One region of the Streptomyces sp. NPDC002958 genome, then DNA from elsewhere that is predicted to be linked to it. Evidence: predicted binding sites of a transcription regulator. Region 1 holds the regulator's gene; the other holds the start of a gene.
The links. Region 1 encodes HrcA, which represses chaperone genes, less so after heat shock. Its sites were predicted from a motif close to TTNGCACTCNGNNNNNCNGAGTGCNAA; they were not measured.
Positions count from the first base shown of each region.

Region 2: groL (chaperonin GroEL) is a predicted target of HrcA. The motif match lies at 4,586-4,612, and genes of this name have one in related genera.

Region 1 is NZ_JBVHDS010000008.1:212,946-224,841, forward strand. It holds gene hemW (radical SAM family heme chaperone HemW) at 1-264, shown strand, start outside; gene ACZ3IC_RS17235 (DUF3097 domain-containing protein) at 470-1,291, opposite strand; gene ACZ3IC_RS17240 (MBL fold metallo-hydrolase) at 1,333-2,088, opposite strand; gene hrcA (heat-inducible transcriptional repressor HrcA) at 2,284-3,300, shown strand; gene dnaJ (molecular chaperone DnaJ) at 3,301-4,440, shown strand; gene ACZ3IC_RS17255 (nitronate monooxygenase) at 4,586-5,659, shown strand; gene ACZ3IC_RS17260 (16S rRNA (uracil(1498)-N(3))-methyltransferase) at 5,656-6,402, shown strand; gene ACZ3IC_RS17265 (hypothetical protein) at 6,486-7,019, shown strand; gene ACZ3IC_RS17270 (S41 family peptidase) at 7,100-10,330, shown strand; gene ACZ3IC_RS17275 (histidine triad nucleotide-binding protein) at 10,599-10,958, shown strand; gene ACZ3IC_RS17280 (ribonuclease Z) at 10,978-11,886, shown strand.
Region 2 is NZ_JBVHDS010000029.1:29,895-41,790, forward strand. It holds gene ACZ3IC_RS30135 (alpha,alpha-trehalose-phosphate synthase (UDP-forming)) at 1-867, opposite strand, end outside; gene ACZ3IC_RS30140 (glucosyl-3-phosphoglycerate synthase) at 912-1,862, opposite strand; SAM riboswitch class I at 2,016-2,143, shown strand; gene thrC (threonine synthase) at 2,162-3,463, shown strand; gene ACZ3IC_RS30150 (MoaD/ThiS family protein) at 3,494-3,772, shown strand; gene ACZ3IC_RS30155 (cold-shock protein) at 4,206-4,412, shown strand; gene groL (chaperonin GroEL) at 4,775-6,397, shown strand; gene ACZ3IC_RS30165 (hypothetical protein) at 6,561-7,802, opposite strand; gene ACZ3IC_RS30170 (hypothetical protein) at 8,367-8,882, shown strand; gene ACZ3IC_RS30175 (adenosine deaminase family protein) at 9,239-10,852, opposite strand; gene ACZ3IC_RS30180 (hypothetical protein) at 11,229-11,480, shown strand; gene ACZ3IC_RS30185 (hypothetical protein) at 11,470-11,703, shown strand; partial or broken gene ACZ3IC_RS30190 (transcriptional regulator) at 11,728-11,823, opposite strand.

The DNA.
Region 1 (11,896 bases):
CAGGCTCTGGCCGAGGGACGGTCGCCGGGGGCCGGGCGCGAGATCCTCTCCGCGGAGGACCGGCGGGTCGAGCGGATCCTGCTGGAGCTGCGGCTCGCGGACGGCTGTCCGTTGTCGCTGCTGGCACCGGCGGGGCTGGCCGCGGCGGGGCAGGCGGTGAAGGACGGGCTGCTGGAGCGCGCGCCGTACGGGGAGGGACGGGCGGTGCTCACGCTGCGGGGGCGGTTGTTGGCGGACGCGGTGGTGCGGGACCTGGTGGACTGAGGGGCGGTGTGGGGCCGGCTGGGGTGCGGGGCGTCTGCGGCGGGCTCGTTCCCCTGCCCGCCCCTTCCCCTGCCCGCCCCTTCCCGGGCCCACCTTCCCGTGCTCCCCTTCCGGTGACCGCGCTCCGCCCCCGACCGGACCCCGCTCCTCAAGCGCCGGAGGGGCCGGGTGGGGCGGAAGGCCGGGAGGTCCGCGGCAGGATGGGCTACTGAGGCGGCGCCGTCACGAAGTCGATCAGGTGTTCCACGGAGCCCAGCAACGCCGGCTCCAGGTCCCGGTACGAGCGCACGGTGGACAGGATTCGCTGCCACGCCGCGCCCGTGTTCTCCGGCCAGCCCAGCGAGCGGCACACACCCGTCTTCCAGTCCTGGCCGCGCGGCACCACCGGCCAGTCGGCGATGCCCACCGATGACGGCTTCACCGTCTCCCACACGTCGATGTAGGGGTGGCCGACCACCAGCACGTTCGCGTCCGAGACCTGGGCCGCGATCCGGGACTCCTTGGAGCCCGGGACCAGGTGGTCGACCAAAACGCCCAGCCTGGCGTCCGGGCCGGGGGAGAATTCGCGCACGATGGCCGGGAGGTCGTCGATGCCCTCCAGATACTCGACGACCACACCCTCGATCCGCAGATCGTCGCCCCAGACCCGCTCGACCAGCTCCGCGTCGTGCCGGCCCTCCACATAGATCCGGCCCGCCCTCGCGACCCGGGCGCGAGCCCCGGGGACCGCGACCGAACCCGAGGCCGTACGCACGGGGCGTACGGGAGCGGCCGCCGACGGGCGTACGAGCGTGACCACCCGGCCCTCCAGCAAGAAGCCGCGCGGCTCCATCGGGAACACCCGGTGCTTGCCGAAGCGGTCCTCCAAGGTCACCGTCGGCCCCTGGGCCGTCTTCTCGCAGCGGATCACCGCACCGCAGAATCCGGTGGAGACCTCCTCCACGACCAGGTCGGGTTCGGCGGGGACCTCGGGAACGGGGGCGGACTTCTTCCACGGCGGGGTCAGGTCCGGCTGGTAGCTGCGCATCGGATGACGATAGGACGACAACACGTCACGACACGAACAGGTCAGGACACTCCGGAGGGGGCACCTCCCATGCCTTCAGGGCCATGGGGGAGGACGGCCAGTCGGTCGCGCTGGTTCCTGACGAACGCCGCATCCACCATCGCCCCGTGCCCCGGTACGTACACCGCGTCCTCGCCGCCCAGCGCCAGCAGCCGGTCCAGCGCGGCCGGCCAGCGGGACGGGACCGCGTCCGGGCCCGCCTGTGGTTCGCCCGATTCCTCGACCAGGTCGCCGCAGAGCACCACCGTGGGGGAGCCGGGGACGAGCGCCGCGAGATCGTGGCCGCTGTGGGCGGGGCCCACATTCGCCAGGAGCACCTGACGGCCGCCGCCCAGATCGAGCGTCCACTCGCCGCACACCTCGTGGTGCGGCGCCACCAGCGCATCGGTGGCCTCCGCCGCATCGTGTTCGGACACTCCGTGGCGCACGGCGGAGGCGTACAGATCGTTCGCCCCGTGCTTCAGCAGCCCGGCCATGCCGACCGCTCCGTACACCTGGGCGCCGGAGAACGCTGCGGTGCCCAGCACATGGTCGAAGTGGGGGTGGCTGAGTGCGATATGCGTCACCCTCCGGCCGAGCAGGGCCTGTGCCTGGGCCCGTATTTCTGCACCTTCGCGGAGCGTTGATCCGGTGTCGTAGAGCAGCACTCCCTGCGCTCCGACCACCAGTGCGACTGTCGCATCCCATCCGGGGAGGCGCCGTCGGCCCACTCCGTGACCGAGTCGCTCCCAGCCGAACTCTTCCCAAGAGGCGTCCATACCGCGACGCTATCGGCAACGACCTGCGCAGTCTCGCGGTAGCGTGACCGGTCGCCCTTGCTAGGCCCCCACTCGATCGCCGTACACTGGCCGGAGGATTGCTGGCACTCGTGATGACAGAGTGCCAGGAGGATTCCTGGGAATGAAACAGGAACGGCCCGAGAACCACCGAGGAAACAGCTGGAGGTGTGCGCGATGCTCAGCGAACGCAGACTCGAAGTGCTGCGCGCCATCGTCCAGGACTACGTCGGCACCGAGGAACCCGTGGGCTCCAAGGCGCTCACAGAGCGGCACAAGCTGGGGGTCTCCCCGGCCACCGTCCGCAACGACATGGCGGTGCTGGAGGACGAGGGCTTCATCGCCCAGCCCCACACCAGCGCGGGACGCATCCCGACGGACAAGGGCTATCGACTTTTCGTCGACAAGCTCGCGGGCGTCAAGCCCCTCTCGTCGCCGGAACGTCGTGCCATTCACAATTTCCTCGACGGCGCGGTCGACCTCGACGATGTCGTGGGCCGCACCGTACGGCTGCTCGCGCAGCTGACCCGGCAGGTCGCCATCGTGCAGTACCCCTCGCTGACCCGGTCGACGGTGCGGCATGTGGAGTTGCTGTCACTGGCGGCCGCCCGGCTGATGCTCGTGCTGATCACGGACACCGGCCGGGTCGAACAGCGCATGATCGACTGCCCCGCTCCGTTCGGTGAGACCTCTCTCGCCGATCTGCGGGCCCGGCTCAACAGCCGCGTCGTCGGACGCCGTTTCGCGGACGTCCCGCAGCTGGTGCAGGATCTGCCGGAATCCTTCGAGAGCGAGGACCGGGGAACCGTGTCCACCGTGCTCTCCACCCTGCTCGAAACCCTCGTCGAGGAGACGGAGGAGCGGCTGATGATCGGCGGCACCTCCAACCTCACCCGCTTCGGGCACGACTTCCCTGTGATGATCCGGCCGGTGCTGGAGGCGTTGGAGGAGCAGGTCGTGCTGCTGAAGCTGCTCGGCGAGGCCAAGGACTCGGGCATGACCGTACGTATCGGGCACGAGAACGCCCACGAGGGGCTCAACTCCACGTCCGTCGTCGCGGTCGGCTACGGTTCGGGCGACGAGGCAGTCGCCAAACTCGGCGTGGTCGGACCGACCCGCATGGACTACCCCGGAACGATGGGAGCGGTACGCGCAGTGGCACGTTACGTCGGACAGATCCTGGCGGAGTCGTAAGTGGCCACGGACTACTACGCCGTACTCGGCGTGCGCCGCGACGCATCTCAGGACGAGATCAAGAAGGCATTCCGGCGGCTCGCTCGCGAGCTGCATCCGGATGTGAACCCCGATCCGAAGACCCAGGAGCGGTTCAAGGAGATCAACGCCGCCTACGAGGTGCTTTCGGACCCGCAGAAGAAGCAGGTCTACGACCTCGGCGGCGACCCGCTGTCCGCCTCCGGCGGCGGCGGTGGTGCGGGCGGGTTCGGACAGGGTGGCTTCGGTAACTTCTCCGACATCATGGACGCGTTCTTCGGTACGTCGTCGCAGCGCGGACCCCGTTCGCGCACGCGGCGCGGCCAGGACGCGATGATTCGTCTGGAGATCGATCTCGCCGAGGCCGCGTTCGGCACCACCAAGGACATCCAGGTCGACACGGCCGTCGTCTGTACGACCTGTAGCGGCGAGGGCGCCGCACCCGGCACCTCCGCCCAGACCTGTGACATGTGCCGCGGCCGCGGCGAGGTCTCGCAGGTCACCCGGTCCTTCCTGGGCCAGGTCATGACCTCGCGGCCCTGCCCGCAGTGCCAGGGCTTCGGTACGGTCGTGCCGACCCCGTGCCCGGAGTGCGCCGGCGACGGGCGTATCCGGTCGAGGCGCACGCTCACCGTGAAGATCCCCGCCGGTGTCGACAACGGCACCCGCATCCAGCTCGCGGGCGAGGGCGAGGTCGGCCCCGGTGGTGGACCGGCCGGTGATCTGTATGTGGAGATCCATGAGCTGCCGCATTCGGTGTTCCAGCGCCGCGGCGACGATCTGCACTGCACGGTCACCATCCCGATGACGGCGGGCGCGCTCGGCACCAAGGTGCCGCTGGAGACGCTCGACGGCCCGGAGGAGGTCGACATCCGGCCGGGTACCCAGTCAGGCCAGTCGGTCCCGCTGCACGGACGCGGCATCACGCATCTGCGGGGTGGCGGACGCGGCGATCTGATTGTGCACGTCGAGGTGATGACCCCGACGAAGATGGACCCGGAGCAGGAGCGACTGCTGCGCGACCTGGCGAAGATGCGCGGTGAGGAGCGGCCCACCGGCCAGTTCCAGCCCGGTCAGCAGGGGCTGTTCTCCCGTCTGAAGGACGCCTTCAACGGTCGCTGACCGCCCCCGCACGCCGTTCCCCGCCGCCGGACGGGCTCGCTCGCCGAGTCCGTCCGGCGGTTGCGGACAACCCGTCCGGCGTTTGAGGCAAAGTGGACCGCAGGCCGTGCACGCCGGGGTATTCAGGACGTGACACGATGCGGTCATGTCATCCGTGTTGACCGATCTCTGCCGGTATCCGATCGTGCAGGCCCCGATGGCGGGGGGTGGGTCCTGCCCGCAGCTCGTCGCGGCCGTCGCCGAAGCGGGCGGCCTGGGCTTCCTCGCCGCCGGGTACAAGACGGCGGACGGCATGTACAACGAGATCAAGCAGCTGCGCGGGCTGACCGGTCAGCCCTTCGGCGTCAATCTCTTCATGCCGCAGCCGGCTCTCGCCGACCCGAGCGCCGTCGAGGTGTACCGGCATCAGCTCGCCGGTGAGGCCGCCTGGTACGAGACTCCGCTCGGCGACCCGGACTCCAGCGGCGACGACGGCTACGAGGCCAAGCTCGCCATCCTCCTGGAGGACCCGGTCCCGGCCGTCTCGTTCACCTTCGGCTGTCCGACCCGCGACACCCTCGACGCGTTCGCCGGCGTCGGCACGCACACCGTCGTGACGGTCACCACGCCCGAGGAGGCCCAGGCTGCCCAGTGGGCGGGCGCCGACGCGGTCTGTGTCCAGGGCATAGAGGCGGGCGGCCACCAGTCCACCCACCGCGACGACCCGCAGGCCGACGGCACCGGGATCGGGCTGCTCTGCCTGGTGGCCCAGGTCCGCGAGACCGTACAGGTACCGATCATCGCCGCGGGCGGGCTGATGCGCGGGTCCCAGATCGCCGCGGTGCTCGCCGCAGGCGCGGATGCGGCACAGCTCGGTACGGCGTTCCTCGTCTGCCCCGAGTCCGGGGCGCATCTGCTGCACAAGCAGGCGCTGACCAACCCGCTGTTCGTACGGACCGCCCTGACCCGGGCGTTCTCCGGCCGCCCGGCCCGCAGCCTGGTCAACCGCTTCGTGCGCGAGCACGGCCCGTACGCCCCCGCCGCCTATCCGCAGGTCCACCATCTGACCTCCGGTCTGCGCAAGGCGGCGGCCAAGGCCGGGGACGCCCAGGGCATGGCCCTGTGGGCCGGGCAGGGGCACCGGATGGCACGCGAGCTGCCCGCCGGCCGGCTGATCGGTCTGCTCGCCGAAGAACTGGACGCCGCACGGGCGGCAGTGAGCACAGGGAGTACGCAGTGACCGCACCGGTCTTTGTCGTCGAACAGGTCCCCGACCGGCCCGAGTTCGTCCTGGAAGGACCCGAGGGACGGCACGCCGTATCGGTGAAGCGGCTGCGCGCCGGAGAGGACGTCGTGCTGACGGACGGCCACGGCCGTTGGACGGAAGGCGTTGTCAGAGCCGCCGAGGGCAAGGACCGGCTCGTGGTCACCGACCTGACGACGGTCCGTGAGGAGCCCCGGCCCGCACCCCGTATCACCGTCGTCCAGGCCCTGCCCAAGGGGGACCGCGGCGAGGTCGCCGTGGAGACGATGACGGAGACCGGTGTCGATGCGATCGTGCCCTGGCAGGCATCGCGCTGCATCACGCAGTGGAAGGGCGAGCGCGGCCTCAAGTCCCTCGCGAAATGGCGCAACACCGCCCGGGAGGCGGGCAAGCAGTCGCGCCGGGTGCGCTTCCCCGAGGTGGCGGACGCATTGACGACCAGACAGGTTGCCGCACTTCTGGCCACGGCGGACTTCGCCGCCGTCCTGCACGAGGACCGGGGCCACGACAGCGAGCCGCTGGCCACCGTCCAGCTCCCCACCCAGGGCGAGATCGTGCTGGTCGTCGGACCCGAGGGCGGTGTGTCGCCGGACGAACTGGCGGTCTTCGCCGCGGCGGGCGCCCGGACCTGCCGGCTCGGAACGAGCGTCCTGCGCACCTCGACCGCGGGCACGGCGGCAACGGCACTGCTCCTGGGGCGCACCGGCCGCTGGTCGTAAGCCCCCTCGGGCGCGCCGGCGCCGCCCTGTTGTGGCCGCAAGCCGTCTACCGTCCCGTGGGGGAATGGTGGGAAGCTGCCCGTATGGGGACATCAAGGGCATGGGGTCAGGGAAGGACCCGTCGCTTTCTGGCCGCGTCCGCGCTCGCGGGCGCGGCGGTCGCAGGTGTCGTGGCCTGTGACCCCGCGGGCGGACTGAACTCCGCAGCCATCGCCGTGACCACCGACCGCACCGGCACCAGCGCCCTGGAGCGCAACGGGGTCGACGTGCGGTGGCTGAACTGTACGGCCGATGCCGACGGGTACCGGGCCCAGGGCGCCTCGCCCTCCGCCTCCGCACGCCGGATCGCGGACGTCGACTGCACCGGAAGGACCGGGAACGGCAAGGACATCACGATCACCGGCAAGGTGACCCAGGAGCTCGACGGGCGGTGTGTGCGCGGCGATCTGACCGCGGAGGCCGACGGGAAGGCCGTCTTCCGGTCAGATGTGCTCGGCAACTGCGACGCCGCCCCGCCGACCGTCGGGGCCGATCCGTCCCGAGGCGACGGCAGTGGCGGCGCCCGGCCGACGGTCACCGTGACGGTCACGGTGACCGAATCGCCCCAGGGCAAGTGAGTGTGTCCGGAACCGGGCAGCCCGACGGACTCCGGCCAACTCGGTTACGCAGAGCACGCCCGCGGCCTAGGGTGATCGATGTGACGCAGCCTGCCTACCTCCGATACCCCCATGTCCAGGGCGATTTGATCGCCTTCACCGCCGAGGACGATGTCTGGCTGGCGCCGCTGGACGGCGGCCGAGCCTGGCGCGTCAGCGCCGACAACCGACCTGTCACCAATCCGCGTATATCTCCCGACGGAACCCAAGTCGCCTGGACGTCCACCCGGGACGGAGCGCCCGAAGTGCACGTCGCGCCGGTCGACGGCGGCCCTTCCAGGCGGCTCACGTACTGGGGCGACGCACGGACCTCCGTACGCGGCTGGACGCCCGAGGGCGACGTACTGGTCATCAGCGCCCAGGGGCAGGTATCGCTGCGGCGCAGCTGGGCCAGGGCCGTCCCGGTCGACGGCGGGCCCGCGCGGACCCTGCCGTACGGGCCGGTCGGCTCTCTCGCGTACGGGCCCGGCGGACGGGTCCTGCTGCTCTCGGTCACCATGGGGCGCGAGGCCGCCACCTGGAAGCGCTACCGGGGCGGCACCGCAGGCAAGTTGTGGATCGCGGAGGAAGGCGCGAGCGAGGGTCCGGCGGAGTTCGTACGGCTTCACGAGGACCTCGACGGGAACATCGAAGCCCCGATGTGGGTGGGTGACCGCGTCGCCTTCCTCTCCGACCACGAAGGCGTCGGCGCGCTCTACTCCTCGCTTCCCGACGGCTCGGACCTGCGCCGGCACACCGGCATCGAAGGTTTCTACGCCCGCCACGCGACCACCGACGGCAGCCGCGTCAGCTACGCCTCGGCCGGTGAACTCTGGCTGCTGGACGGCCTCGAAGCAGACGGGCCCCGCCGCCTCGACATCCGGCTCGGCGGCCAGCGCGCCGACCTCCAGCCCCATTCCGTGCACGCCGACAGCCACCTCGACTCCGCGTCCCCGGACCGTACGGGCCGCGGCAGCGCCGTCGGGACGCGCGGTGCCGTGCACTGGGTCACCCACCGCGAGGGCCCGGCCCGCGCGCTCGCCGTCGAACCGGGCGTACGGGCCAGGATGCCCCGCACCTTCCAGGCCGAAGGCGACCAGCACGTCGTCTGGGTCACCGACGCCGAGGGCGACGACGCCCTGGAGTGCGCACCCGCCACCGGCATCGCACCGGGAGCCGTACCGCGCCGCCTCGGCGCCGGCCGCCTCGGCAGGGTCCTCGACCTCGAAGCGGCCCCCGACGGCAGCCGGTTCGCCGTCGCCGCGCACGACGGGCGGGTACTGATCGTCGAGCGGGAGAGCGGCGAGGTCCACGAGGTGGACCGCAGCGAGCACGGCGACGCCTCCGGCCTCGTCTTCTCGCCCGACTCCTCGTGGCTCGCCTGGTCGCACCCCGGGCCCGAGCCGCTCAGGCAGCTCAAGCTCGCACACCTCGCCGATCTGTCGGTCGCCGAGGCCACCCCGCTGCGCTTCCGCGACTTCGCCCCCGCGTTCACCACCGACGGCAAGCACCTGGCGTTCCTCTCCGAGCGGTCCTTCGACCCGGTCTACGACGCCCATGTCTTCGACCTGGCGTTCATCGGAGCCTGCCGTCCCCATCTGCTGACGCTCGCCGCCACCACGCCCTCCCCGTTCGGGCCGCAGCGCCACGGCCGCCCGACCGAGAAGGAGAAGAGCGGCGAGGGCGAGGACAACCCGACCGCGCTGCCCGTCACCCGGATCGACCTCGACGGACTTGCCGACAGGATCGTGCCGCTGCCCGTCGAGGCCGCCAGTTACTCCACGCTGCGCGCCGCGAGGGACGGGCTGCTGTGGCTGAGCCACCCGGTGACCGGGGTGCTCGGTACGAGCGGCGCCACGCCCGACGCCCGTCGGCCCGAGACCGTCCTCGAGCGGTACGACCTGGAGAAGCTGCGCTGCGAGGAAATCGCCTCGGACGTCAGCGGTTTCGCGGTCAGCGGCGACGGCAAGCGGATCGTCCTGCGCACCCGGGGCAAGCTGCGCGTCGCACCGTCCGACAGCCGCGTCCCGGCCGTTGACGACGACCACGACGGCAGCGACAGCAGCGTCACCGTCGACCTCTCCCGGATCCGCCGGACCCTCGACCCGGCCGCCGAGTGGCGACAGATGTACGACGAGGCCGGGCGCATCATGCGGGACAACTTCTGGCGTCCCGACATGGGCGGCATCGACTGGGATGGGGTCCTGGACCGCTACCGCCCGGTGCTGGACCGCGTCGCCACCCACGACGACCTGATCGACCTGCTGTGGGAGGTGCAGGGCGAACTCGGCACCTCGCACGCCTATGTGACGCCGCCCGGCGGATGGCGCGACGAATCGGCCCGGCAGGGGCTGCTCGGCGCGGACATCTCCCGTACGGACGACGGCGGTTGGCGCATCGACCGCATCCTGCCGTCCGAGACCTCCGACCCGGCCGCCCGGTCGCCGCTCGCCGCACCCGGGGTGGCGGTGCGCGTCGGCGACGCGATCCTCGCCGTCGACGGGCACCCGGTCGACCCGGTGACCGGACCCGGCCCGCTGCTCACCGGCTCGGCCGGCAAGCCGGTCGAGTTGACCGTCTCACCGGTGGACGGCGGCGACCCGCGCCATGTCGTCGTCGTACCGGTCGCCGACGAGGAGGCGCTGCGCTACCACGCCTGGGTCGCCGACCGGCGGGCATACGTCCACGAGCACTCCGGCGGACGCCTCGGCTACCTCCATGTCCCCGACATGGTCGGCTCGGGCTGGGCGCAGCTCCACCGCGATCTGCGGATCGAAGTGGCCCGTGAGGGGCTGGTCGTGGACGTCCGCGAGAACCGGGGCGGCCACACCTCGCAGCTGATCGTGGAGAAGCTCGCCCGGCGCATCGTCGGCTGGGACCTGCCGCGCGGGATGCAGCCGTACAGCTATCCGGAGGACGCACCGCGCGGCCCCGTGGTGGCCGTCGCCAACGAGTTCTCCGGCTCGGACGGCGACATCGTGAACGCCGCGATCAAGGCGCTGCGCATCGGGCCGGTGGTCGGTACGCGTACGTGGGGCGGGGTGGTCGGCATCGACAGCCGGTACAAGCTCGTGGACGGGACGTCGGTCACCCAGCCCAAGTACGCGTTCTGGTTGGAGGGTTACGGCTGGGGTGTGGAGAACCACGGGGTCGATCCCGATGTCGAGGTCGTGATGGCGCCGCAGGACCATGCGGCGGGGCGGGATCCGCAACTGGACGAGGCGATCCGGATCGCGCTGGTGTCGCTGGCGGAGACGCCGGCGAAGCGGGCGCCGGAGCGGCCGGGGGCGTAGCGGGCGGGTGCGGGAGGGGCGCGGGCACGCCTGCGGCGGGCCTGTTCCCCTGCCCGCCCCTTTCCGTAACCGAGGGCGCTGCCCCCCGGACCCTCACTCCTCAATCGCCAAAGTCGTGACTGTACGGGTGTGGCGTGAATTTCAGCCTCGTTGGCGTTCCGAGCGCGGGCGGGGCTTGATTGTGGGGGCGGCAGGCGCCCCCACCCCATCCCCGACCGCCCCGATACCATGCCGTACAACGATCAACACCGACCGAGGAGTCAGCCCCATGGCGGGAGAACCGCAGCCCGACTGCCTGTTCTGCAAGATCGTCTCGGGTGAGATCCCGGCAACCATCGTCCGGGAGACCGAAACCACCGTCGCCTTCCGGGACATCAACCCGCAGGCCCCCACCCACGTGCTCGTCATCCCGCGCGTCCACCACCCGGACGCCGCCGCCCTCGCCGTCGCCGAGCCGACGATCGTCGCCGACATACTGCGCGAGGCCGGACACGTCGCCGCCGACGAGAAGATTGTGGACAGCGGTTACCGGGTCGTCTTCAACACCGGCTCCGGCGCGGGACAGACCGTCTTCCACGCGCACGCCCACGTGCTGGGCGGCCGCGGACTGCAGTGGCCCCCCGGCTAGAAGCGGGCGATCGCACACCGTGTCCGTACGCGAACTCGTGGTCCTCGGCACCGCCAGCCAGGTCCCGACCAGGCACCGCAATCACAACGGCTATCTGCTCCGCTGGGACGGCGAGGGCATCCTCTTCGACCCGGGTGAGGGCACCCAGCGCCAGATGCTGCGGGCCGGTGTCGCCGCGCACGACATCGACCGGATCTGCGTCACGCACTTCCACGGCGACCACTCGCTCGGCCTGGCCGGGGTGATCCAGCGGATCAACCTCGATCAGGTCCCGCACCCGGTCACCGCGCACTACCCGGCGAGCGGACAGCACTTCTTCGAGCGGCTGCGGTACGCGACCGCCTACCGCGAGTCCGTCGAGCTGACCGAGGCCCCGGTCGCCGCCGACGGGATCCTTGCCGTCACGGACGCGTACACGCTCAGCAGCCACCGGCTCTCGCACCCCGTCGAGTCGTACGGCTACCGGCTCGTCGAGCCCGACGGGCGCCGGATGCTGCCCGCGAAGCTCGCCGAGCACGGCATCAAGGGGCCCGACGTCGGGCGGCTCCAGCGCGAGGGCGCCCTCGGCGGTGTCAGGCTCGACGACGTCTCCGAGCGCAGGCGCGGGCAGCGGTTCGCGTTCATCATGGACACAAGGCTCTGCGACGGCGTGCACGTACTCGCCGAGGGATGCGACCTGCTGGTCATCGAGTCGACCTTCCTCGACGAAGACGAACGGCTCGCCACCGAGCACGGCCATCTGACCGCCGGCCAGGCGGCCCGGGTGGCCCGGGACGCGGGCGTACGGCACCTCGTGCTGACGCACTTCTCGCAGCGATACGACGACCCGGCCGTCTTCGAGGCCCGGGCCCGCGCCGCAGGGTTCGAGGGCGAACTGACCATCGCCCGCGACCTCAGCCGGGTTCCCGTGCCCACCCGGCACTTCTGAAGCCCCGGCA
Region 2 (11,896 bases), on a different contig from region 1:
CAGTTCCGTCCGGTCCACTCGTACGATCGTCCTCCGCCCGGGGCCGATCTGCTCCCGCAGCGCCGCCATCCGCTCGTCCACATCCGCCTCGTGCGCGCGCCGGCGCAGGAAGTCCGCGTCCGCCCCGAGCCCGTGCACCCCGATCCTGGTCCGGCCGGTGCCGCCCACGATCTCCGTGCAGCAGCCGATGAAGGCGTCCGCCCAGCGTCGGGTCAGGAAGGCTGCCCGGTCCGCGCCCAGGATGCCGTGCAGCAACTGTTCGGCGATGTCGTCGGGGAGCAGGCGGAAGTAGTCGACGGGCGCCCACGGGGTGTGCGAGAAGTGGCCGATCCGCAGGTCGGGGCGGAGCTCGCGGAGCATGCCGGGCACCAGCGCCAGGTGGTAGTCCTGCACCAGCACCGCCGCGCCCCGGCCCGCCTCCTCGGCGAGCGCCTCGGCGAAGGCCCGGTTGTATGTCTCGAAGGACGCCCACTGCCGCCGGAACTCCGCGTCGAAGACCGGCTCCAGCGGGGTCTGGTACAGCAGGTGGTGGACGAACCAGAGCACCGAATTCGCGATGCCGTTGTACGCGTCCGCGTGCACGGCCGCGTCGATGTCGAGCATCCGTACGCCCTGCTCACCCACCCCGCGCCGGATCGCCTCACGGTCCCCGTCACCGAGCGCGGCGCACACCCACAGCTTGTCCTTGACGGCGCTCAGTCCGGAGACGAGCCCGCCGCCGCCCCGCTTCGCTTCGAGCGATCCGTCCGTCTCCAGGGTGTACGACACCGGGCCGCGGTTCGACGCGACGAGGACCTCGGCAGCGGACTGGTCAGGGGGCCGGGCGTCGGAGTGGGCGTCGGACTGGGCTTCGTGCTCGGAGACCATGTTGCGGAATCTAGCCCGATCACGAACCGCCCAAACGTGCGAAGTCAGGCCGCGCGGCGCGAAGCGTACTCCTCGATCTCGCGCATCGGAGGACGCTCCTCGGTGTCCACCGCATGGGTGCGCGGTACGAAGCCGTCCTCGCCGCGCTCGAACTGGGTGAGCGAGGGCCGTACCAAGTGGCCTCGGGACAGGCGGAGCTGAGCGGTCCGGTAGATCGCCGCCGCCATCCTGCCGAGCGCCTGCCCGTCCTGGTGGCGGTGTTTGCGCACCCCCACGTCGACCTGGGCCAGCGCGTCCAGACCCACCGTATGCAGCGCGTCGACCAGGAGGCCCAGTTCCACTCCGTATCCGACGGGGAAGGGCAGCCGTTCGAGCAGGGAGCGGCGCACCGCGTACTCGCCGCCCAGCGGCTGGACGAAACCGGCCAGTTGCGGCCAGTGCAGATTGAGCAGCGGACGGGCCACCAGCTCGGTGACGCGACCGCCCTGAGCTGCGGTTTCACCGAACGGGCGGTCATACATCGCCTTCACGAACCGCACGTCCGGGTCGGTCAGCAGCGGGCCGACGATGCCGGAGACGAAGTCCGCCGAGAAGTCCTTCAGGTCGGCGTCGATGAAGCAGACGATGTCACCGCCGGTCACCAGGAGCGACCGCCACAGCACCTCGCCCTTGCCGGGCACGGCGGGCATCCGCGGGAGTATCTCGTCCCGGTGCACCACCCGGGCGCCGGCCTCCCGCGCCACTTTCGCGGTGGCGTCCGTGGAACCGGAATCGATCACCACGAGTTCGTCGACCAGCTGGACCTTCTCCATCAGCTCGCGCCTGATCGTCGCGACGATCTCGCCGACCGTCGCCTCCTCATTCAGCGCGGGCAGTACGACGCTCACGCTCCCGCGCCGCGGGTCCTTGGCCTTGGCGGCCAGGAGGCGGTCCAGCGGGCGGTCGGCGGCTGACCAGGAACGCCTGGCCAGCCAGCGTTCGACCTCTTCCAGCACGGTCGATACTCCCTGTATGTGATCCATCTCGCGGTTCGGACGACTATCTCAACAGTCCGGTGCTTCGGTTACAGTCTTGAACAACGCGGACGGCCATCGCATGTCGGGGTCCGTCCGCTGATAAATGCCTGGATCGGTGATCCAGTGCCACAGCGCTCATCCAGAGGGACTGAGGGAACGGCCCGTTGAAGTCCCGGCAACCCTCCTGCCGACCGCGAGGTCACGGTGGGGAAGGTGCCAATTCCGTCTTGTGACGAAACGCGTCGCAAGGAAGATGAGGAGAAAGGGCCTCCGCCATCATGGCCGTGCAGACCGTTGCAGTAAGCACCAATTCTCCCGCCGAAGCTGTCGACCTCGGTCCCGCCGCGGCGCTTTCCTGCCGCGAGTGCGGCGAGCGTTTCGAACTCGGTCCCATTTTCGCCTGTGCGTCCTGTTTCGGGCCGCTCGAAGTGGCGTACGAGCTGCCGAGCGGCTCCCCGGACGAGCTGAAGAAGCGCATCGAGGCCGGACCCGACAACATCTGGCGTTACGCGCCGCTGCTGCCGGTCCCCGCCGATGTCGCGGACAAGCCCAACATCAACCCCGGCTTCACCAAGCTGGTCAAGGCCGACAACCTCGCCCGCGAACTGGGCGTCACCGGCGGCCTGTACGTCAAGGACGACTCCGGCAACCCGACGCACTCCTTCAAGGACCGTGTCGTCGCCATCGCTGTCGAGGCCGCCCGCGCCTTCGGCTTCACCACCCTCTCCTGCTCCTCCACCGGCAACCTCGCCGGTGCGGTGGGCGCGGCCGCTGCCCGCGCCGGCTTCCGCTCCTGCGTGTTCATCCCGCACGACCTGGAGCAGGGCAAGGTCGTCATGGCCGCGGTGTACGGCGGTGAACTGGTCGGCATCGAGGGCAACTACGACGACGTCAACCGCTTCTGCTCGGAGCTCATCGGCGACCCGCTCGGCGAGGGCTGGGGCTTCGTCAACGTCAATCTGCGCCCGTACTACGGCGAGGGCTCCAAGACCCTGGCGTACGAGATCTGCGAGCAGCTCGGCTGGCAGCTGCCCGACCAGATCGTCATCCCGATCGCGTCCGGCTCGCAGCTCACGAAGATCGACAAGGGCCTCCAGGAGCTGATCAAGCTCGGCCTCGTCGAGGACAAGCCGTACAAGATCTTCGGCGCCCAGGCCGAGGGCTGCTCCCCGGTCTCCACCGCCTTCAAGGCCGGTCTCGATGTCGTACGGCCCCAGAAGCCGAACACCATCGCCAAGTCGCTGGCGATCGGCAACCCGGCCGACGGCCCGTATGTCCTGGACATCGCCCGCCGCACCGGCGGGGCGGTCGAGGACGTCGACGACGAGCAGGTCGTCGACGCGATCAAGCTGCTGGCGCGTACCGAGGGCATCTTCGCGGAGACGGCCGGCGGGGTGACGGTCGGCGTGACGAAGAAGCTGATCGAGGCCGGTCTGCTCGACCCGGCGCTGACCACCGTCATCCTCAACACCGGTGACGGCCTCAAGACCCTGGACGCGGTGGCCGCCACCTCGCAGGCGACCGCGACGATCCGCCCGAGCCTGGACGCGTTCCGCGCCGCCGGCCTCGCTGCCTGCTGACCACCCGAGACCGAAGGAAGGCACACCATCATGAGCGTCAAGGTCCGCATCCCCACCATCCTCCGCACCTACACGGGCGGCCAGGCCGAGGTCCCGGCCGAGGGCTCGACGCTCTCCCAGGTCATCGAGTCCCTGGAGCGGAATCACCCGGGCATCGCCGCCCGTGTCCTGGACGACCAGGGCAAGTTGCGCCGGTTCGTGAACGTGTACGTCAACGACGACGACGTGCGCTTCGAGGGCGGCCTGGAGACGGCGACGCCGGACGGCGCCGGCATCTCGATCATCCCGGCCGTCGCGGGCGGCTGCTGACCCCGGCGCCGACCGCCGGTCGACTTCACGGCGATATCGGAATCGCCCCCTCTGCGAGAGAAGCGGAGGGGGCGATTCTGCAGGGTTGAGCGCGGTACAGTGTGGGAAGTCCCCCCAGCTGCCCGTGCCGCCCGCATATGAGAATGCGCCCGGCCGCGACAAGAAGCAGCCAAAGTGTTCGATCACCTTGCGCCATAAGTCACCTTTGCCCGGCCCGACTTGTCCTGGAATCTTATGAATTCCTCCTGTTCGGGCGTTCGGTGCTGCCCAGAATTCTCGTCCGATGGACCTGTTGCAGAGGGCAGTTGGGCAGATACATTCGGCCGCGGTCGACGCGTTCCGGCGCACGCACCCTCTCCTGTCGGAGGGTGAGTTCTGACCCGGGTCCGCGAAGTGCGGTCCTGTGCAAGGGCCAGTAATAGGGGAGTTAGGCATGGCTCAGGGCACCGTCAAGTGGTTCAACGCGGAGAAGGGGTACGGCTTCATCGCGGTCGACGGTGGTGCGGATGTTTTCGTCCACTACAGCGCGATCCAGATGGACGGGTACCGCACCCTCGAAGAGGGTCAGCGAGTTGAATTCGAGATCTCGCAGGGCCAGAAGGGGCCGCAGGCGGACATGGTCAAGCTCGCCGTCGGCTGAGCTCGACGCGGTCGGCCAACGACACCACTCACGCACGGAGGGCCCGTACCCCTGAGGTACGGGCCCTCCGCGCGTCCGCGTCCACAGCCACCCGTGAGTGGCTGTCACCGTCCACATCCCGGGGGGACGCTTGCGCCCGACCGCCACCCCTCGGCGAGCCTTCTTCGAAGGCGCTTGCACTCTAGGGGGTCGAGTGCTAATCATTGGCGTTAGCACTCTCCAGGTGAGAGTGACAGAACTTGGACCGGGCCGGTGAGGCCCGCAGGTCCGGTGGGGCAAGGAACCACCGGTCAGGCAGGCCGTCCGTCGCGGGCGCCACTCGGTCCGGAGAAATCCACCCCTGTCCGGGAGGACCACTTCACATGGCCAAGATCATCGCGTTCGACGAGGAGGCCCGGCGCGGTCTCGAGCGCGGCATGAACCAGCTCGCCGACGCCGTCAAGGTCACCCTTGGCCCCAAGGGTCGCAACGTCGTCCTTGAGAAGAAGTGGGGCGCCCCCACGATCACCAACGATGGTGTTTCCATCGCCAAGGAGATCGAGCTGGAGGACCCGTTCGAGAAGATCGGTGCGGAGCTGGTCAAGGAGGTCGCCAAGAAGACGGACGACGTCGCCGGCGACGGTACGACCACCGCCACCGTTCTCGCTCAGGCTCTCGTCCGCGAGGGCCTTCGCAACGTCGCCGCGGGTGCCAACCCGATGGCCCTCAAGCGGGGCATCGAGAAGGCCGTCGAGGCCGTCTCCGCCGCTCTTCTGGAGCAGGCCAAGGACGTGGAGACCAAGGAGCAGATCGCTTCGACCGCCTCCATCTCCGCCGCCGACACCCAGATCGGCGAGCTCATCGCCGAGGCCATGGACAAGGTCGGCAAGGAAGGCGTCATCACCGTCGAGGAGTCCCAGACCTTCGGTCTGGAGCTGGAGCTCACCGAGGGTATGCGCTTCGACAAGGGCTACATCTCGGCGTACTTCGCCACCGACATGGAGCGCATGGAGTCGTCCCTCGACGACCCGTACATCCTGATCGTGAACTCCAAGGTCAGCAACGTGAAGGACCTCCTTCCGCTGCTGGAGAAGGTCATGCAGTCCGGCAAGCCGCTGCTGATCATCGCCGAGGACGTCGAGGGCGAGGCCCTGTCGACCCTGGTCGTCAACAAGATCCGTGGCACCTTCAAGTCCGTTGCTGTCAAGGCCCCGGGCTTCGGTGACCGCCGCAAGGCCATGCTCGGCGACATCGCCATCCTCACCGGTGGCACCGTCATCTCCGAGGAGGTCGGCCTCAAGCTGGAGAACGCCGGTCTCGACCTGCTCGGCCGCGCCCGCAAGGTCGTCATCACCAAGGACGAGACCACGATCGTCGACGGTGCCGGTGACAGCGACCAGGTTCAGGGTCGCGTCAACCAGATCCGTGCCGAGATCGAGAACTCCGACTCGGACTACGACCGCGAGAAGCTCCAGGAGCGCCTCGCGAAGCTGGCCGGCGGCGTGGCCGTCATCAAGGCCGGTGCCGCGACCGAGGTCGAGCTCAAGGAGCGCAAGCACCGCATCGAGGACGCGGTGCGCAACGCCAAGGCCGCCGTCGAGGAGGGCATCGTCGCCGGTGGTGGCGTGGCTCTGCTCCAGGCCTCGGCCGTCTTCGAGAAGCTGGAGCTCTCGGGTGACGAGGCGACCGGCGCCAACGCCGTCAAGCTGGCGCTGGAGGCCCCGCTCAAGCAGATCGCCGTCAACGGTGGTCTCGAGGGTGGCGTCGTCGTCGAGAAGGTGCGCAACCTGGCCGTCGGCCACGGTCTGAACGCCGCGACCGGCGAGTACGTCGACATGATCGCCGAGGGCATTCTCGACCCGGCGAAGGTCACGCGCTCCGCCCTGCAGAACGCCGCGTCCATTGCCGCGCTGTTCCTCACCACCGAGGCCGTCATCGCCGACAAGCCGGAGAAGGCCGCTGCGGCCGCTCCGGGCGGCATGCCGGGCGGTGACATGGACTTCTGATCCTGACGGATCGGTAGTTCCTGTACAGCTTTGCCGCACCGGCCCCCGGGGATTCGTCCCCGGGGGCCGGTGCTGTTCGTGAGGTCATGGCGGTGGACGCACCCACGATGCCCGCCGGAGCACCGTGAGCGCGTGATATCCCGCCCTGTGGATACCCCGGTCGCTACGGAAGCCGGTCGAGGAGCCAGGTGCAGAGCTCCTCCGTCACGAGGGTGTGGCCCTCGTTGCGGGACGCGAGCTTGAACTCGTCGAGCCCGCCGGAATTCGGCGGGAGCGAGGAGATGTTCTTGTACAGCTCCTCGTCCGTGTCCAGATCGCCGACGTCGACCGCGCTGACGGCCGGCACGAAGCAGTGTGGGCGGATCCGTACGTCGGTCTTGAACCCGAGGGCGGGCTTGAGGGCGTTGAGCCCGTCGGCGAGGATGCCGAACCCTTCCAGCGAACCACCGGGTGCGCCGCTGATCGACGGGAGTCCGGACGTACGCACCTCGTTGGTCTTCAGTGTCACCACCCGCAGCTTGGCGACGAGTTCGTTGTCGCCCGGGGCCTGGGTGTAGAGCTTGGTGCCCATGACCGACAGGCCCTTGCCCTCCAGGGCCAGTTCGCCCGCCCGGACATCGGTGCCGACGCCGTCGGCCGTGCCGTTGGCGACACCGATCAGCCTCGGCCGGCGCGGCCATTGGCCGATGGCCTCCATCTCCGCGAGGAACGCGGCGCGCTCGTCGCTCCGGTCCGGCGTCCCGTCCCACTTCTCGATGTGCCGCCACAGCAGTTCCCGCGCGGCCGGGCTGTTGATCTGCTCGGAGAGCCGGCTGTCGAGGTCCTTGATGTAGTGCGCGAACGCCTGGAGCGCGATCGGGATCCAGGCGCCGCGGTGCGGGCTGTCGTACGAGAAGTAGAGAGAGGTCTGGTGGTCGATGCGCCGGCTCTCCATCTTGGCCAGCGCGTGCCGGGTGACGAGCCCGCCCATGCTGAACCCGCCGACGGCCAGCGGCGTGTCGCCCTGCCGCTCCATGATGGCTTGCTGGATCGCGGCCTGCGCGGTCCGGGAGTTGTCCAGAATCGACGCACTGCGCTCATGGAAGCCGAGAAGGATGACGTCGTGTCCGCGGCGGCGCAGTTCGCTGATGAGCGCGTAGTCGCCGAACTCCATGATTTCCCAGGAGAAGTCGAGGCTGCTCGGCCCGGTGTTGAATCCGTCCGCGAAGATCACGGGCCGTACGAGGCCCGGATTCCCCTCGCCGAGATACACCCAGGCGGTGCCGCCCGGCAGGTCCCACACGGTGCTGGGCGGCAGCGGGAGGGCGCCGTGCTTCTCGGCGTCCAGGCGGGGGCCGGGGGCCAGGGTGATGGGGGGCCTGCTGCGAAGCTCCGAGACGATTTGCTCGTGGGTCGGTTCGGACATGGTTCGTTCCCCTTTGGGATGGTTCGTTACAACGAGTGCCAAGATGAGCACATGTGGTAGCGATCCGGTGGGGGAAGCGGGATCAAATCACTCCCAGGTGCGAGCGGGTTTCGGACATCCCGTGATCACGGGCGCCGGGCGGGGTGGATGGCCGATCCGCTCGGATCGTGGGGTCATCGCGGCCCGGACCTCGCTCATGCGACCGCGTACACCGGCGGCCGGGACGGTTCCGGCCGGTCCGGCGGATGCGTCGACGGGGTTGCCCCGGCACGGTCCGCACCGGCCGCCGATCAGGGCCTCCGCGCTGCCGGGGGCGCGGCAGTCGCCGCACTCCAGGGTGCGCAGTGCCGTTCGCTGCGGTGCCGGAGTGGCCCGTTCGGGTGGTGGGGGGCGCGCGAATGATGCGAGTGCGCCGTACGCGATGCGGGCGCGCCGCTGCCGTTGGAGTGGAAAGTCGGGTCGGAGGCCTCGGGAGCGTGCGAACGACCGCACGAATTTGTGAGCTTGATGCTGCGGGCCGCCGGCCCGTCTCCCAGTGTTTCTCTCTCTCGTACGAGGAGTCCCGTGCGTATCCGTTCGATTCTTTCTCTCGCTGCGTCCGCCGTCGCCGTCGCGGCGCTGGCCACCCCTGCCCAGGCCGCCACCCCTGCCCCGGCCGCCGACGCCGCCCAGGCCACCGACGTCGGCTACGCCGCCGACGGCATCTACTTCATCCGTGATGTGCGCACCGGCTCGTGTCTGGCGGGTGGCGAAGGCCCGCTGGGCGGCCACATCGAGCCCTGCAACTCCGACACCGTGTGGGAGGTCCGCAACCAGGGCCACGGCCTGTCCCAGATCGTTGAGACGAGTGGGGAGTACCGCTGCCTGGCGCTCTCGCCGCTCATGATCTACCCGCCGGCTGTGTGGGTGGACCAGTGCGGCCAGTCGCCCGACCAGTGGACGATCCAGGGGCCGGCCACCGAGGTGCCGGTCACCATCGTCCTCGGCCGGGGCGAGCTCGGCTCCCTGACCACCGAGGGCAACCGTGCGGTCGTCAGCCACGAAGGCGGCCCCCAGTGGATCCTGGAGCGGCTCGCCTAGGACGCGTAGGACCTGTAGGGATTGCGGCCTGTCAGGGCTGTTGGGTCTGTTGGGCCTGCTCGACCGATCACGCAGCCGCCCCGTGCCGGGAACATCCTTCCCGGCACGGGCGGTTTTCTCAGTCGCGGCAGGGACCGATGGCAGCGCTCCCGTCGTGCACGGTGATCGCCTGGGCCGGGCAGGTGCCCGCAGCGTCCAGGGCCCGTTCAACCGACTCGTTCATCCGACTCGTTCATCCGACTCGATCCCGTCCACCCGCACCCGGCGTGCTCACCGTCCAGCGCGAACGCGCCCGGGGCGACCCCGGCGCACATGCCCGACGCCTCAAGCCCCGGGCCCGCGAGTGTGTGGTGAGGTTACCGGTGACGGCGCTCGAAGGTGGCGAAGGCCGTCTCCTGGCGCCACTGCGTCGCCGCCTTCGGGCTGTCGGCGAGGTAGCGGGCGCAACGGGCGCTCGGGTGGTCGGTGCCCGGCCGGTTGCCCGAGCAGGCGGCGACCAGATGGTAGCCGGAGGGTGCGGAGCCGGTGGCCCACAGGCTCCGGCCGTCGCGGAACGCGTACTCCAGCGAGGCGCGGGCCAGGTCCTTCAGCTCGGTGTAGCCGAGGCTGTACGTCTTGGCGGCGTACTGGAACTCGTGGCTGATGTCGATCCGCGAGACCCCCGGGTCGTCGGTGGACAGGACCACCGGGACGCCGTAGCGGCGGTAGGTGTTGAACGGGTGGTCGTCGCCTGCGATGCCGAGGATCTGCTTGTTGCTGGAGAACGGAACCTCGACCGCCACCTTGCGCTGCGCCATCGTCCGGGCGAGCTGCTGCCAGTCGTCCTCGTGGACCAGGTCCACGCCGTGTCCGATGCGTTCGGCTCCGGCGACGAGTACGGCTTCGCGGATGTGGAAGGTCAGGTCCTCGGGCTTGACCAGGCCGGGGGCCAGTTCACCGGAGTGCAGGGTGAGGTGGGCGCCCGGGTACTGGCCGCGCAGATAGTTCAGCATCCGCATCTGGAGGCTGTAGTTGGCCAGCGAGCTGTCCCAGTCCTCGGGCTGTACGAGGTTGACCGCGACGAACCTCGGGTCGCGCTCAGCCAGTCGCATGCCGACCGCGATCTGGGTGAACACCCGTGCCGGGGTGCTGCCCCGGGACACCTGGGAGATCCACCTGACGGGAAGTCGGCAGCCCGGGTCGGGGCGTGCGGTGTCGCAGTGTGCGGCCGCCCGGAACTGGGCATCGGCGTCGTCGGCCTCCTTGACCGCCTCGTCCACGACCTTGTCGAGCTGCCCGTCGGCCAGGAGCTTGCGGTGGAACGCGGCCAGGTCGGCGTCGTAACCCACGGCTTCGGCAAGCTTCCTGGCACTGTCCGAGGCCGGGGTGACCAGGGTCTCCAGATAGAACTGGTTCTGCTCGACCACGGTGTTGGCCACGTTGGCAAGGAGCTTGCCGCGGTCCCAGGTCGCCATGCCGAACTTGTTGAACGTGTCGAAGAAGTGGTCGTGCCCGGACTGATCGGCCGGGAAGTCCTGCATGGACCACGCCCGGATGATCTCCTGCTGGAAGGCGGCGTCGGTCCGCGCGTCGGCGGCGGGCCGCTTGCCCGGTCCGCACGGCGGTGCGACAGCCGTCATCGTTGCGTCGATGCACAGCCCCTTCTCGCCCGCGAGCTTGATCAGGAACTCGGTCGTGGCCGCGCCGGAGAGGTGGTTGTGGAGGTCGCCCCCCTTGGGCAGCGCTTTGAAGAACGCCTTCAGCTTCTCGGGCCTGCCCTGCAACGAGTCGAGGTACCCGGCGGTCCTGCGCTCGGCCGCGGTCACCACGCGGGGCGACGCGTGCGCGGCGGTGCGCGGTGAGGCGTCGTTCGCGGGTGCGGGTGCGGCGGCGGCCGGAATCGCCGGGAGCAGGGTCAGCACGGTGAGTGCGCCGAGTCCGGCCGGGAACAGGGACTTGGGACGGTGAGTCGTCCGGTTCGATGAGATCACTGCCGAATGATCGCGTTCGGGGAGGGAATTCATCCCTGAAACCGCATCTATGGCCGGAAACGACCACCCGATCGAGTGCGAGAACGGCCACGCCTGGTGGCGGGCCGCCCGCGGCTGCTAGGGCCTATGCGTTCTTGAGGTCCGCGATGAATGACGCCCAGGCGCCGACCCGGAAGCACGAGCGTCGGGCCCTTGGTGACCTTGGTTCCGCGCCGAGCAGGGCGCGTGGAGAGGAGGAGGGGGCGAGATTCTTGGGGCCCGGCATGGCAACTCCCTGTGACACACGTGCGGTTGTTGGTTCTGCGCCTCTTCCAGGCTAGCTGCGCTTTGGACACGCTGGGTATGCATTGTCATTACTCAGCGTGGAAAGGGATGGATCATGACGACGATGGAACGGCGCAGGGCGGCAGAGGGCAGAGTGCGGGCGGCGGAGGACGCGGTGTCGCGACTGAAGGAGGGGTTCTCCGGGGTCGGGATCACGCTGCCTTCGCTGCGGATCGACCCGGTGTCGTGCGCGGGGGACGAACCGGCGTCGCCGCTGGTCGACCTTGGCCGATGCAACCTCGACACGGCGTTGCGGCTGAGTGTGGTGCTGGAGGCGCAGGGGGCGGCCGGTCATGAAGAGTGAGGGGCTTGAGCCGTGTGCGCCGGAGCCCGGGGCGTTCGCGGTGGACACCCGGGACGGGCGGGTGGGGCGCGTGATGGGGCATGTCGGTCCGTACGTACAGCTGCGGGCGCCGGGTGGTGGGGCGGAGTGGGACTGTCCGCCGGAGTTGGTGCGCGCGGCTCCGCTCGGGGAAGTGCTGCGGGCCCAGGTCAGGGAGGTCAACCGGAAGGGACGGTTGCCGTGAAGGCGTCCGGGCGTCGAGCGGTCAGTCGTGCGCTGATGTCGGCCGACGCGCGGGAACAGGGTTCTCGACCGACGTGAGCGCGACGCAGCAATGCGGGGCCCACTCGACGCCGCCGGACATCTTTACTCGGGCACTGCCGCCAGACGCATGTGACTCGGACGGCACATGTCCAAGCTCTCGGATAGAAAGTGTC